3 regions of the Pseudomonas sp. IT-347P genome follow, and region 1 is predicted to be linked to each of the others. Evidence: riboswitches for the same ligand, from Rfam matches in the RefSeq annotation. Region 1 holds a riboswitch; each other region holds the start of a gene.
The links. Region 1 has a riboswitch for cobalamin ahead of cobO (cob(I)yrinic acid a,c-diamide adenosyltransferase). Riboswitches for the same ligand answer to the same signal wherever they lie in the genome.
Positions count from the first base shown of each region.

Region 1 (4,206 bases):
GACGCTGCCGCCGGTGAAGTGACGCATGTCGCGGCGTTCGGCAATGGCTCTATAAACCGCTTCGCGTTCGGCTTCGGAGAATGCGTTGTCAGTCATGGCCTCTTCGCGAGCAAGCTCGCTCCCACATTGGACGGGGTGCTTGCTCAAGAAACGCGATCCCCTGTGGGAGCGAGCTTGCTCGCGAAGGCGGCCTCACGGTCTGGCGCAAACAATGCGGCAATCGCAGTCGGATTCGACGGGAAATAGAAGTGCACATAAGAAGCCGTCATCCGCCCCTCGCGATAAACCGCCTCCGCCCCACGCCCACCGTTCGGACTCAGGCCACGGGCAATCGGCGTCAACTCAGTCGTCGTCAGGGAATGGTGATAAGTGTGGCCACGCAACGAACCTTCCGGCAGTTCGACCGCCTGCAACGCCAACGCAGCCAGACGCTTTTGCATTACTGCATCGCCCTTAAGCAGGCCGACCAGCTCAGCGCGGGTACCTTCAACATCTGTCAGCGAATCAAGCAAATAAAGCATGCCGCCACACTCGGCGAGCAACGGTTTCCCGGCCGCATGATGCGCACGGATCGCCTCAAGCATCGCAGTGTTCTGCGACAACGCAACGTGGTGCAATTCTGGATAACCGCCCGGCAAATACAGGCTGTCCGCCGCAGGCAATTGCGTGTCGCGGATCGGCGAGAAGAAACTCAACTCGGCGCCCATCGCGCGCAACAGATCGAGACTGGCGCCGTAAGTGAAAGCAAACGCTTCATCACGGGCGACAGCAATTCGCACGTTTTTCAGCAACGGTTCGACGGCGATCACATCAGGCGCGGCGAATTCCACGGCCGGTGGCAACGCTACCTCGCAACTGCTGGCCAATGCATCGGCGGCGGCATCGAGACGCATATCCAGATCATTCAGTTCGCTGGCCTGGACCAGGCCGAGATGGCGACTCGGCAGTTCGATACCGGTTTCGCGAGACAGCGCGCCGTACCAGCGCAAACCTTCGGTGAGACTGCCTTCGAGCAACTGCGCATGACGCAGGGTACCGACACGATTAGCCAGCACGCCAGCAAACGGCAGATCCGGCTGATACTTCGCCAAACCCAGCGCCAGCGCACCAAAGGTCTGCGCCATGGCTGTGCCGTCGATCACGCCGAGCACCGGCACACCGAAGTGCCGTGCCAGATCGGCGCTGGACGGCGTTCCGTCGAACAGGCCCATTACGCCCTCGATCAGAATCAGGTCCGCCTCGGCAGCGGCTTCCCACAACAGACGACGACTTTCCTGTTCGCCGACCATCCACATGTCCAGTTGATACACCGGCGCACCGCTGGCGCGCTCGAGAATCATCGGGTCGAGAAAGTCTGGGCCGCATTTGAAGACGCGCACCTTGCGCCCGTGGTTGCGATGCAAACGGGCCAGTGCGGCGGTAACGGTGGTCTTGCCCTGACCGGAGGCCGGCGCGGCGATAAGGACCGCTGGGCAGTGACGTGGTTGATTCAAAGTTCGACGCCTTTCTGCGCTTTGATACCGGCCTGGAAGGCGTGCTTGAGCATGCCCATTTCAGTGACCGTGTCGCCCATCTCGATCATTTCCGGCTTGGCCGCACGACCGGTGACGATCACGTGCTGCATCGGCGGACGCGCCTGCAAATCACTGAGTACCTGATCGAGATCAAGGTAGCCGTGCTTGAGGGCGATGTTCAATTCGTCGAGCACCACCAGACCGATCGACGGATCGCGCAGCAATTCGCGGGAGACCGCCCACGCGGCTTCGGCGGCAGCGATGTCACGCTGACGATCCTGGGTTTCCCAGGTGAAGCCCTCGCCCATCACATGAAAACGCACCTGCTCGGGGAAGCGCCGGAAGAACAGCTCTTCACCCGTGCTGTTGCGGCCCTTGATGAACTGCACCACACCGCACTGCATGCCGTGGCCCATGGCGCGGGCGAGCATGCCGAACGCCGAGCTGCTTTTGCCTTTGCCGTTGCCGGTCAGCACCAGCACCAGGCCGCACTCGTCGGGCGAGTTGGCGATGCGTTCGTCGATCACGGCTTTCTTGCGCTGCATACGCGCCAGATGGCGTTCGTCACGCTCGGGGGAATCAGTCATTGGGGAGCTCTCCGTTGAGGCTGGATAACGGCGGGCAGGCACAAGAATAGACGGCAAAAAGCCTGGCATCGCCCACCGTGATGCCGCTGGATGGATCAGGCCGGTCTCCGGGCTCATGAGCGGCGTTGGCCTGACTGCGCGCCTTCCCGCTTCTTTCGAGGCAGTGGCTCATGGCGCAGTTTTCACTCATTTACCGTTGCGGGGGCAGCGCCGGGATCGTCATTGTTCTTCAGTTGAAGACAACCCTCACCGGCTTCCCTGTTTCACTCTGTCGACGCAGGTCACAGAGCACCTGAAACAAGCCGCGAAGGTTAGAGGGTTGGGGATGGAGCGTCAATTAAAGAGGCAGCCATCGGGGCGAATAACTGCCGCCGATCAATTATCTGACGCCTGTCTTGTGCCATGCTGAGACAAGTGATATCAAAGAGCCATGCTTTTCCCGAAAAGCCCATCACAACAATAAGGATGATGACGATGCAAGGCATGATCATCAGCAACCCGCGCCTGGAATTCCTGCGCCCGGTGCTTGAACGCTGGTTTGACTGTATCGACCGCTACAACGCCGTGCGCGGCGACAGCGACACCCCTTACTGGCATGACGAGAAAGCCAATCTCGGCTTGCTCTCGGCGGCGGCCTGGATGGCGGAGCTGGTGACTTTGAACGAAACTGCCACGCGCAAGCAGAACGAAGGAGGCGAGCGCAACGCTCGCGCCGATCTGCTTCTGGCCGGTGCCGAAGACCGCGCCTTTATCCAGGTCACTCAGCGCTGGCCGAAGGTTACCCACCTGAATCTGACCCAAGCCCTGCTCGACATCACCAACGACGCCAAACGCATAAGCTATGCCAGCGATCTCAAGCTCGGCTGCCTGTTTGTCGCTCCACAGAAAGCCCAGCACAGCGCCAGCCCCGAAGAGTTGCAGGACATGGTCGACGATCTGCAAAAGGAACACACTTGCGCGGTCGCCTGGTATTTCCCCTACGCCTACCGCAAGTTACGCAGCGAAGCGGGCCACTATCACCCGGGCATCGCCGTGCTGTTCAAGGAAGCCCGCGGCTGAGCAGTTGAACCATCGGGCTTGCGCCCTCCTCTATGATTAGGAATGCATTCATAGGGAAGATCAGCAATGCGCAAGCCCCAGCTCGTTTTTGTCATCGCCTTCGCCGGAGGGCTCGCCGCCTGCGGTGAGACCTCCAGCCTGCAAGTCTCCGACGGTACCGGCCCGTCGCCGAAGCTGCCTGAACCGAACAAGACCCTGATCCCGACGGTGAACATCGCCCCGGCGATCGGCTGGCCCGAGGGCGGCAAACCGACAGCGGCGGCTGGCACCCAGGTGGCAGCGTTCGCCGAAGGCCTCGATCATCCGCGCTGGTTGTATGTGCTGCCCAACGGCGATGTGCTGGTGGCGGAAACCAATGCCCCGCCAAAACCGGATGACAGCAGCGGGATTCGCGGCTGGGTCATGAAGAAGGTCATGGGCAAGGCCGGCGCTGGCGTGCCAAGCCCAAACCGCATCACCTTGCTGCGTGACGCCGACCACGATGGCGTCGCTGAGACGCGCACAGTGTTCCTGCAAAACCTCAACTCACCTTTCGGCATGACCCTGGTCGGCAACGATCTGTACGTCGCTGATACCGATCGCTTGCTGCGCTTCAACTACGAACCCGGCGCGACCGAGATCAAGTCGCAGCCAATCAAGGTTGTCGATTTGCCCGGCGGCACGCTGAATCACCACTGGACCAAAAACGTCATCGCCAGCAAGGACGGCAGCAAGTTGTACGTCACGGTCGGGTCGAACAGCAACGTCGGCGAAAATGGTCTGGATAAGGAAGAAGGTCGCGCCGCGATCTGGGAAGTTGATCGGGCGACCGGCAACCACCGCATCTTCGCCTCGGGCATCCGCAACCCCAATGGCCTGGCCTGGGAACCCACCAGTGGCGCGCTGTGGACGGCAGTGAATGAGCGCGATGAAATCGGCAGTGACCTGGTGCCGGACTACATCACTTCCGTGAAGGACGGTGGGTTTTATGGCTGGCCGTTCAGTTACTACGGCCAGCATGTGGATGTGCGTGTGTCGCCGCAAAACCCTGAGCTGGTGGCCAAAGC
Region 1 covers NZ_CATKPQ010000003.1:35,558-39,763, forward strand. The annotation lists gene bluB (5,6-dimethylbenzimidazole synthase) at 1-96, opposite strand, end outside; gene ACM6IV_RS01780 (cobyrinate a,c-diamide synthase) at 144-1,493, opposite strand; gene cobO (cob(I)yrinic acid a,c-diamide adenosyltransferase) at 1,490-2,101, opposite strand; cobalamin riboswitch at 2,182-2,412, opposite strand; gene ACM6IV_RS01790 (hypothetical protein) at 2,576-3,160, shown strand; gene ACM6IV_RS01795 (PQQ-dependent sugar dehydrogenase) at 3,227-4,206, shown strand, end outside.

Region 2 (4,206 bases), on a different contig from region 1:
CCAAGGCGTTCGCCCCAGCGCCACGGCATCAAACACGCGAATGCCGTCGTCGGTGTCGGCCTGTTGTTCGACCACCGCGAGTTTTTGCGCAATATTGCGTCGGGCCATTTTGCCCAGGCGCTGACCGTCGAGCAGCACCTCGCCAGCGCTCGGTTCGCGCAGCCCGGCCAGCAGTTTGAGCAGGGTGGATTTGCCCGAGCCGTTCGGTCCGACAATACCCAAAGTTTCGCCGCGCTGAACGTCGAGGCTGACACCGTTGAGCAACTCGGCGCCGCGCACCTTGAAGCTCAGTTCGGAACAACTCAAAACACGGCTCATCGTGCGGACCTGCGGCCAACCAGAATCAACGCAAACACCGGTGCGCCGACCAGTGCGGTAATCACCCCGACCGGAATCACCTGACCCTTGATCAGCGTGCGCGACAGCACATCAGCAGCAATCAGAAACACCGCACCGCCCAGCGCACTGGCCGGCAGTAACCGCGCATGACCGGTTCCAAGCAACAGACGCGCGGCGTGGGGAATGACCAGACCGACAAAACCGATCGAACCGACAATCGACACCATCACCGCCGTCACCAGCGCCGCGCAGCCAATCAATAGAATCTGCACACGTCGCACCGGAATGCCGAGCGACGCCGCCGAATCCGCACCAAAGGTAAACGCATCCAGCGCCCGCCGATGCCACAGGCACACAACCAATCCCGACACGGCCACCGGCACCGCCAGCCACACCGACGGCCAGCGCACGCCGCCGAGATTACCCAGCAGCCAGAACATGATCCCGCGCGCCTGTTCGGAGCTGGCCGAGCGGGTGATCAGAAACGCCGTCAGTGCATTGAACAATTGCGAGCCGGCGATCCCCGCGAGAATGATCTGCCCGGTGCCGCTGGCCGAGCCGCTGACCCGTGCCAGCACAATCACCAGCACGAACGCCGTTACCGCGCCGGCGAAGGCACCGACTGACAATGAGATCATCCCGGCGCCAACGCCCAGCAGCGCCACCATTACCGCCCCGGTCGAAGCCCCGGCAGAAATCCCCAGCAGATACGGATCGGCCAGTGGATTACGCAGCAGCGACTGCAAAATCACCCCGCAGGTCGCCAACCCGGCACCGCAGGCCGCCGCGACCAGTGCGCGGGTCAGTCGGTAGTTCCAGACAATGCCTTCATCGATAGGGTCGAGCACATGTCCGGCGCCCCATAGTTTGTTGGCCAGCACTTGCACCACCACGCCCGGCTCAATCGAGGTTTCACCGATGGCCACGCCGGCAATCACAGCCAACAACAGGGTCGCCAGGGCCAGTAGCGTACGGATCAGGCTGGCACTCATTGCGACAGGTCATAGCCGTTGATGGCCGTGGCCAATTGTTCGATGCCGTCGAACATGCGCAGGCTGGCCTGCAGGGCCATGGCGTCGAGAATGATGATGCGGTTGTGCTTCACCGCGTCCATGTTGCGCGTCACCGGGTCGCTGCGCAGGAAGGCGAGTTTCTTTTCATAGTCGTCGGCAGGGAAGCGTCGACGATCCATACGCGCGATGACCAGAAAGGTCGGATTGGCCTTGGCGATGGTTTCCCAACCGACCGTTGGCCACTCTTCATCGGACGCCACCACGTTGCGCACACCGAGGGTGCTGAGCATGAAATCGGGAACGCCTTTGTGCCCGGCCACGAACGGCTCGATGTCCATCTGAGCGCTGGAGAACCACACCAGCGCGCTAGCGTCCTTGAGCTGTTTGCCGTGGGCAGTGGCGATCGATCTGGCGAGGCTGGCCTTGAGTTGATCGTTGAGCTGCTGGCCACGCTCCTGCACGTCGAAGATCTGCGCCAGTTGGCTCACGCTCTTGTAAATCGTGTCGATGCGAAACGGTGCCAGCCGCGTGCCGTCGGCGCCGACCAGGTTGTCCTTGGCTTCGCAATCGGAGGGCAGCAGGTAGGTTGGAATCTTCAGCTCGTGAAACTGCTCGCGAGTGCCCACCGCACCTTGCGGGCCGACCATCCATTCCAGTTCCACGGCGACCAGTTCCGGGCGCTTGCCAATCACCGATTCGAAACTCGGTTCGTTATCGGCCAGGCGCTCGATCTGCTCGTTTTGTGCCTTGTATTGGTCCAGCACATTGTTGAACCACAGTGAAGTGCCGACGACCTTGTTGCCCAGGCCCATGGCGTAAAGCATTTCCGTGCCGGCCTGGCCGATGGTCACCGTACGCGTCGGCGCGTGCTGGAAGGTCAGGCTGCTGCCGCAGTTTTCGATCGTCAGCGGATAGACAGTCGGTGCCGCCTGCGCCAGGGCGCAAAGGCTCAGGCCGGTGATAAGGGTGGCAACGCGGGGCAGCAGCATGGGGCAGTCTCCAAGGGAACCGTACGGGGAGCGGGAGAGTACGGTCTGGAAACACACCATCGAACGCGGTCAGGGCAACCGCGCAAGGCCGGGCAGCAAACAAAGACGCGAACGGCACGATGTCCTTCCCGGACACCCCGCCGGTTAGTCGTCATTGTGCCGGCAGGTCTCCTGACTGATGCGTCATCGCCTGGCTCCGGCCTTCCCGGGGTTCACCCAGTGGCAGTCTTGGAGCAGGCTCAGCACCTACAGTTGCGGGGGCAGTTCCGATCAGTGCTGTGCAAGCACCTCGGATTCCCTATTAATCCCGTTTGGAAACCGGCGGCGGCATGGTAGTCGATCACGCCGCTGAAGGGGAGACGTATCTGTCCTGGCGAGGGTGTGGTTGTCATGACACTGTCATTATCCGGCGCCTATGCTGAGGCCAATTACATCGCGTGTTCTTAAAGTTTTGCTGCCAATTTTGGCAGCTTTTTTTTGCCTGCGATTTGCCCGCCGACACGATCGTATTTGCAATTTCGACTGGGGGTTGGCTAGTATACGATCCATATACACATCGTATCGGATCCATATATGGGCATCGTAAAGATTTCAGAGGACATGCACGAGAATCTGCGCATCTCCAGCAATGCGCTCAGCCGCTCGATCAACGCACAGGCCGAGCACTGGATGCGTATCGGCATGCTCGCCGAGCTACACCCCAACCTCGACCACAGCGCCATTTGCCGCTTGCTGATCCGCGCCGAACAGAACGGCGGGCTGGATCTGCAACAACTGACTCAGGAAGCCGTCAGCGCATGAGAAACCCGATCAAGCTAAACACCCCGGCCGAGATCGCGCAATCGCGCGCGGCCGGCAAACTCGCCGCTGAAGTGCTAGCGATGCTGGTGCCGCACGTCAAGGCCGGCGTGACCACCGATGAACTCGATCGGCTGTGCAACGACTACATCGTCAATGTGCAGAAAGCGATACCGGCCAACGTGGGTTATCACGGTTTTCCGAAAACCGTCTGCGCCTCGGTCAACGACGTGGTGTGCCACGGGATTCCGTCGGGGACGCCGCTGCAGGATGGCGACATCGTCAACCTCGACATCGCCGTGATCAAGGACGGCTGGTTCGGCGACACCAGCCGCATGTACGTGGTGGGTGAGGCGACGGCTGAAGCGCAGCACCTGATCAAGACCACTTATGACGCCATGTGCGCGGGTATTCGCGTGGTGAAACCGGGTGCCACGTTGGGCGACATCGGCCATGCGATCCAGAGCCTGGCGGAGAAGGAAGGCTTCAGTGTGGTGCGCGAGTATTGCGGGCACGGCATCGGCAAGGTTTATCACGACGAGCCGCAGATCCTGCATTACGGCTTTCCCGATCAGGGCATGAAGCTCAAGGCCGGGATGATCTTCACCGTTGAACCGATGCTCAACGCCGGCAAGCGTCATGTGAAGAACATGCCGGATGGCTGGACAGTGCTGACCAAGGATGGCTCGTTGTCGGCGCAGTGGGAGCATATGGTCGCGGTGACGGAGACTGGGTTTGAAGTCCTCACCGCGTGGCCGGATGAGATTGAAGGCTACCGCGCTATTGTCTGATACCGCGTCGACTGTTTCCCTCACCCTAGCCCTCTCCCAGAGGGAGAGGGGACTGACCGAGTTGTTTTGGCGTTATACATCGACTTGAAAGTCCTGAGTCGATCTCAGGTCCTGAAAAGCCCCCGATCTGCTCCCTTTCCCCCTCGCCCCCTTGGGGGAGAGGGCTGGGGTGAGGGGGTAAATCCGACAGACAACACGCTATCAGTGAGCGCCCGCAGCTTTGTTCAGGTCGCTCTCTGTCCATTCGGTATACACGCAAGCATCAGCAGTCGCCCA
Region 2 covers NZ_CATKPQ010000022.1:372,274-376,479, reverse strand. The annotation lists gene ACM6IV_RS10380 (ABC transporter ATP-binding protein) at 1-318, opposite strand, end outside; gene ACM6IV_RS10375 (FecCD family ABC transporter permease) at 315-1,319, opposite strand; gene ACM6IV_RS10370 (ABC transporter substrate-binding protein) at 1,328-2,341, opposite strand; cobalamin riboswitch at 2,485-2,679, opposite strand; gene ACM6IV_RS10365 (ParD-like family protein) at 2,915-3,142, shown strand; gene map (type I methionyl aminopeptidase) at 3,139-3,930, shown strand; gene ACM6IV_RS10355 (ABC transporter ATP-binding protein) at 4,132-4,206, opposite strand, start outside.
Region 2: linked by a shared signal. The riboswitch ahead of ACM6IV_RS10370 (ABC transporter substrate-binding protein) and the one ahead of cobO (cob(I)yrinic acid a,c-diamide adenosyltransferase) in region 1 are both predicted to bind cobalamin.

Region 3 (4,206 bases), on a different contig from region 1:
CACACGCTGCGGTCGCCGTCACGCCGGGGATGATCTCGAACGGAATATTCAGCTCACGCAGATAACGGATCTGCTCCCCGATTGCGCCATACAGGCTCGGATCGCCGGAATGCACCCGCGCTACATCCTGACCCTTGGCATGCGCGGCCTTGATCAGTTCGATGATCTGCTCCAGGTGCAGTTCTGCGCTGTTCACCACTGTCTCGGCTTGGTGGCCGTCGAGCACCGCCGCCGGCACCAGCGAACCTGCGTAGATAATCACCGGGCAGCTGCGGATCAGCCGCTGGCCTTTGACGGTGATCAGTTCCGGATCGCCGGGGCCGGCGCCGATGAAGTAAACGGTCATCGTTGAATCCTGAGTAAAAAGAGGACACGACAGCGTTGCAGATGAACAACGCTCATGATCAATGGCGGGGATTATCGGGATTTTATGCCGCGCCGGCCAATGCCAACGTGGCCTGAGCGTATTTCTGCCGGGAAATCAGCAGTTTTGCCGGTGCCTGAATCAGCTGTTCGGCAAGCGCCAACGCCGCACTTTCGGCGACGCCATAGCAACCCGTGCGTTCGTAAGCAATTTGTGAATGGTGACTGAGTCGTTGCTGATAACTGGCCAATTCTTGACTGCTGAAGTACAGCAAGGGCAGGGCCAGTTGTGCAGCAAGTTCTTGCAGACCCGGTTCATCGCGCTTCAGATCGATGCTGGCCAACGCCTTGACCGCTTCAAGCTCAATGCGGTGTGCCTGTAACGCTTGATCGAGCAACGCGCGCAGCGTGCTGGCCGGGCAGCCACGCTGGCAGCCCAGACCTATGACCAGAGTCGGCGCTGCGCGATCGTCCGTCATGAGTGGTATTGGCCATCGCTTTTGCGGCGGAACAACCAAGCGCTGATCAGGCCCAGGGCTAGCCAGAACGCTACGTTGGTCAATTGCGAAGCGATTTTGAACTGAGCTTCCAATGCCTCGGGGGCGAGCATCGAATGCACTTCCGGTTGCGGTGCGCCGATCACGTGGGGCACGGCGAGGATGGCCACGCCCAGCAGTTTCATCAGCCAGTGGCGGCTGAACACGATGAGGGCCAGGCCGACAGCGGTAGAGGCGGCCGTGCCGATCCACCATGTTTGCCGCGAAGCCAGGTCGGCCGCAGCGGTGCCGGGCAGTTCAGGCGGCAGGCCCAAGGTCGGTGCAAGCACGAACGTCGCGTAACCGGCCAGCCCCCAGAGCAAACCTTGCGAGGTTTTGGTCGGCGCACGCAGGGTGTAGAGACCGGCGAGCATCAAGGCGAAACCCACCGCAACGACGAGATTGCCGCCCGTGGTCGAGACCACGCGCTGCCAGCCGTCTTCCGGCTCCCAGGCTTCGGCATCGTGGGTGTGTACAGCCGCGCCAGCGGCGTGTTCGTGAACCGCCACCGGCTCGGACTTCTCGAAGGTTTCCGCCTGAAGAATCAGCGGCGAAACCCAGAAGCTTTGCAGCAGGGTGAGGAGCAGGGCGGCCAGCAGACCGGTGAAACCCGCGGTTTGCGCAATACGCTTGATCATGTCGGCAGGCCTCAGTGGCACGGGAACGCGGCGCTGTGGCGGGTATCGTGGGCGGCGTTGTGTACCGCTTCGATGTGCGAGAAACCGGCGAAGTAAACCAGGCTGGCGCCGAGGATCGACGCGAAAATCGCAGCCGTCAGGCGTTGGCTCAGGGTGGTGGTGCTGACGATTTTGTCTGTGTTGCTGCCGGTGCTGCTGATGATCGACATGGCGCTTCCCTCTGGAGTGTCAGCGGGTCAATCGAGCGCATGAAAACCCCTGCGGGTCGGGCTCGCAGAGGTTCGAACAGCGCCCGCCCACCGCGGGTTTGTTATGTTCAGCGACGCACAAATGCGGGCTGTGTGTTGCGGGCCGGTCTCCGGGCTCACGAGGGGTTGGCGTCAGGCCGACCTGCAAGCGTCACCTTCCCATGCCTTGCTGGCACAGTGGTTTTGACGCTTCGCTCGCTTACCGTTGCGGGGGCAGCACCGGACTGACATGGGCTTGAGTAAAGCACATGATTCACCGGTTTCCCGTTTCACCCTGTGAAGGGCACCCGTAACAAGGTGTGTAGGAGAGCATGGGTCGGGGATTTTAGTCAATTTGTGGGGGGCTTATCCGTTGCTGCGGGTGTTGCTGATTACGGTTTCGCCCTTACGGCGACTCACTTTTTTTCAAACGCCAAAAAAAGTAAGCAAAAAACGCTTGCTCCTGCGTCCGGCCCGCTCGCTGGGGCTCGGGGTTCCTTCGCTGCGGGATCGATCCGGGCGCAGCGTCTCCGGTTTGCTTCGCTGCACCTCCTCTCGCTGTGTTTGGCTGCGCCAAACGGTCGCTGCGCTCCCACCCCCGGATCAATCCCTCCACTCAGCCTTCCGACGTCGCCCGTGGATCAAGATCAAAAGCAGGCGAGCTGACACTCGGCCTATTGAGTGGGGAAGAGCGCGGGTGTTCGGCTTTTGATTTGCGTTGTTGCTGCCCCTCACCCCAGCCCTCTCCCGAGGGAGAGGGGGCCGATTTGTGGGCTTTTCAAGATCTGTGTTCAACGCGGTATCGCACGTCGGCGTACCTCTCCCAAACACCTCGATCAGTTCCCTCTCCCTTTGGGAGAGGGTTAGGGTGAGGGGGGCTTTTGATCTGTTTCAAAATCTGAGTTCAACTCGGTATTTCACGTCGGTGTAGCTCTCCCAAACACCCCGGTCAGTCCCCTCTCCCTCCGGGAGAGGGCTAGGGTGAGGGGCTTTTGATCTGGCTCTTGATCTTGCTTTGGCTTTTGATTTTTTGCCCCTTCGGCAGGCCGAGCGTAGGTGTCCATCCGGGGGGTAGGCGCGCAGCGCCGTGCGGCGCAGCCGCACACATCGAGAGGAGGTGCAGCGAAGCAAACCGTAGGCGATGCCCCCGGATGGACACCGTAGCGAGGGAACACTGAGCCTCAGCGAAGTGCCGTACGCCGGGGCAAGCCTTTTTGGTTACTTTTTCGGCGTCTGGAAAAAGTGACCCGCCGTAAGGGCGGAACCCTAAGCAGCCGTTACCGCAGCAACGGATATGCCCCCAATCCAAACATTGACCCATAAGCAAGCCATGCGTAGCCTTGCGCCTTCGAGGTTCTTCGGCCGCTGCCGAAGCTAAGAAGGGAACGCGGTCAATGCCGCGGCTGCCCCCGCAACTGTGAACGGTGATGTTCGCTGCCACGCCACTGCCAGCTCAATTGACGAGCCAGCGGGAAGGCGCAACGAATGCCAGGCCCCGCGCCTGAACACCGTCAGCCAGGAGACCTGCCTCGTCACAGATTCTCACTACAACCGGGCGGGGTGATCCGGTGGCGAACGCTTCCGGCGCGCACGCGCGTTACCGGTTCTCGTCCCGTATGCCCGCCGCTTGCCAAAGGGCATACCGATGAAAACACTGGCCAAACTCCCCGTCACCATCGTCACCGGCTTCCTCGGCTCGGGCAAGACTACGCTGCTGCGGCACATGCTCGACAACGCGCAGGGCCGTCGCATTGCGGTGATCGTCAACGAGTTCGGCGAGTTGGGCATTGACGGTGAAATCCTCAAGCAATGCACCATCGGCTGCACCGAAGAAGAAGCCACCGGCCGCGTTTACGAACTGGCCAACGGCTGCCTGTGCTGCACCGTTCAGGAAGAGTTTTTCCCGGTGATGCGTGAACTGGTTGCCCGTCGCGGCGACCTCGACCACATCCTCATCGAAACCTCGGGCCTGGCCCTGCCAAAACCGTTGGTGCAAGCCTTCCAGTGGCCGGAAATCCGCAGCGCCTGCACGGTTGACGCGGTGATCACCGTGGTCGACAGCCCGGCTGTGGCCGCTGGCACCTTTGCCGCGTTCCCGGACCAAGTCGATGCCCAGCGCAAACTCGACCCGAACCTCGATCACGAATCGCCGCTGCACGAATTGTTCGCTGACCAACTGGCCAGCGCCGACCTGGTGATCCTCAACAAGGCTGACCAGACCAGCGCGGAAGACCTCGCTCGTGTCCGCGCCGAAGTCGCCGAAGAGCTGCCGCCAGCGGTGAAAATCATCGAAGCCAGCAACGGCCGTCTGCCGCTGGACGTGCTGATTGGCCTTGGCGCCGGTTCCGAAGAACACATCGACAGCCGTCACAGTCATCACGATCACCACCACGACGGTGATGACGACCACGATGACCACGATCACGACGCCTTCGATTCAAT
Region 3 covers NZ_CATKPQ010000022.1:175,338-179,543, reverse strand. The annotation lists gene cobM (precorrin-4 C(11)-methyltransferase) at 1-346, opposite strand, end outside; gene ACM6IV_RS09610 (cobalamin biosynthesis protein) at 429-842, opposite strand; gene ACM6IV_RS09605 (CbtA family protein) at 839-1,537, opposite strand; gene ACM6IV_RS09600 (CbtB domain-containing protein) at 1,549-1,746, opposite strand; cobalamin riboswitch at 1,869-2,091, opposite strand; cobalamin riboswitch at 3,099-3,311, shown strand; gene cobW (cobalamin biosynthesis protein CobW) at 3,410-4,206, shown strand, end outside.
Region 3: linked by a shared signal. The riboswitch ahead of ACM6IV_RS09600 (CbtB domain-containing protein) and the one ahead of cobO (cob(I)yrinic acid a,c-diamide adenosyltransferase) in region 1 are both predicted to bind cobalamin.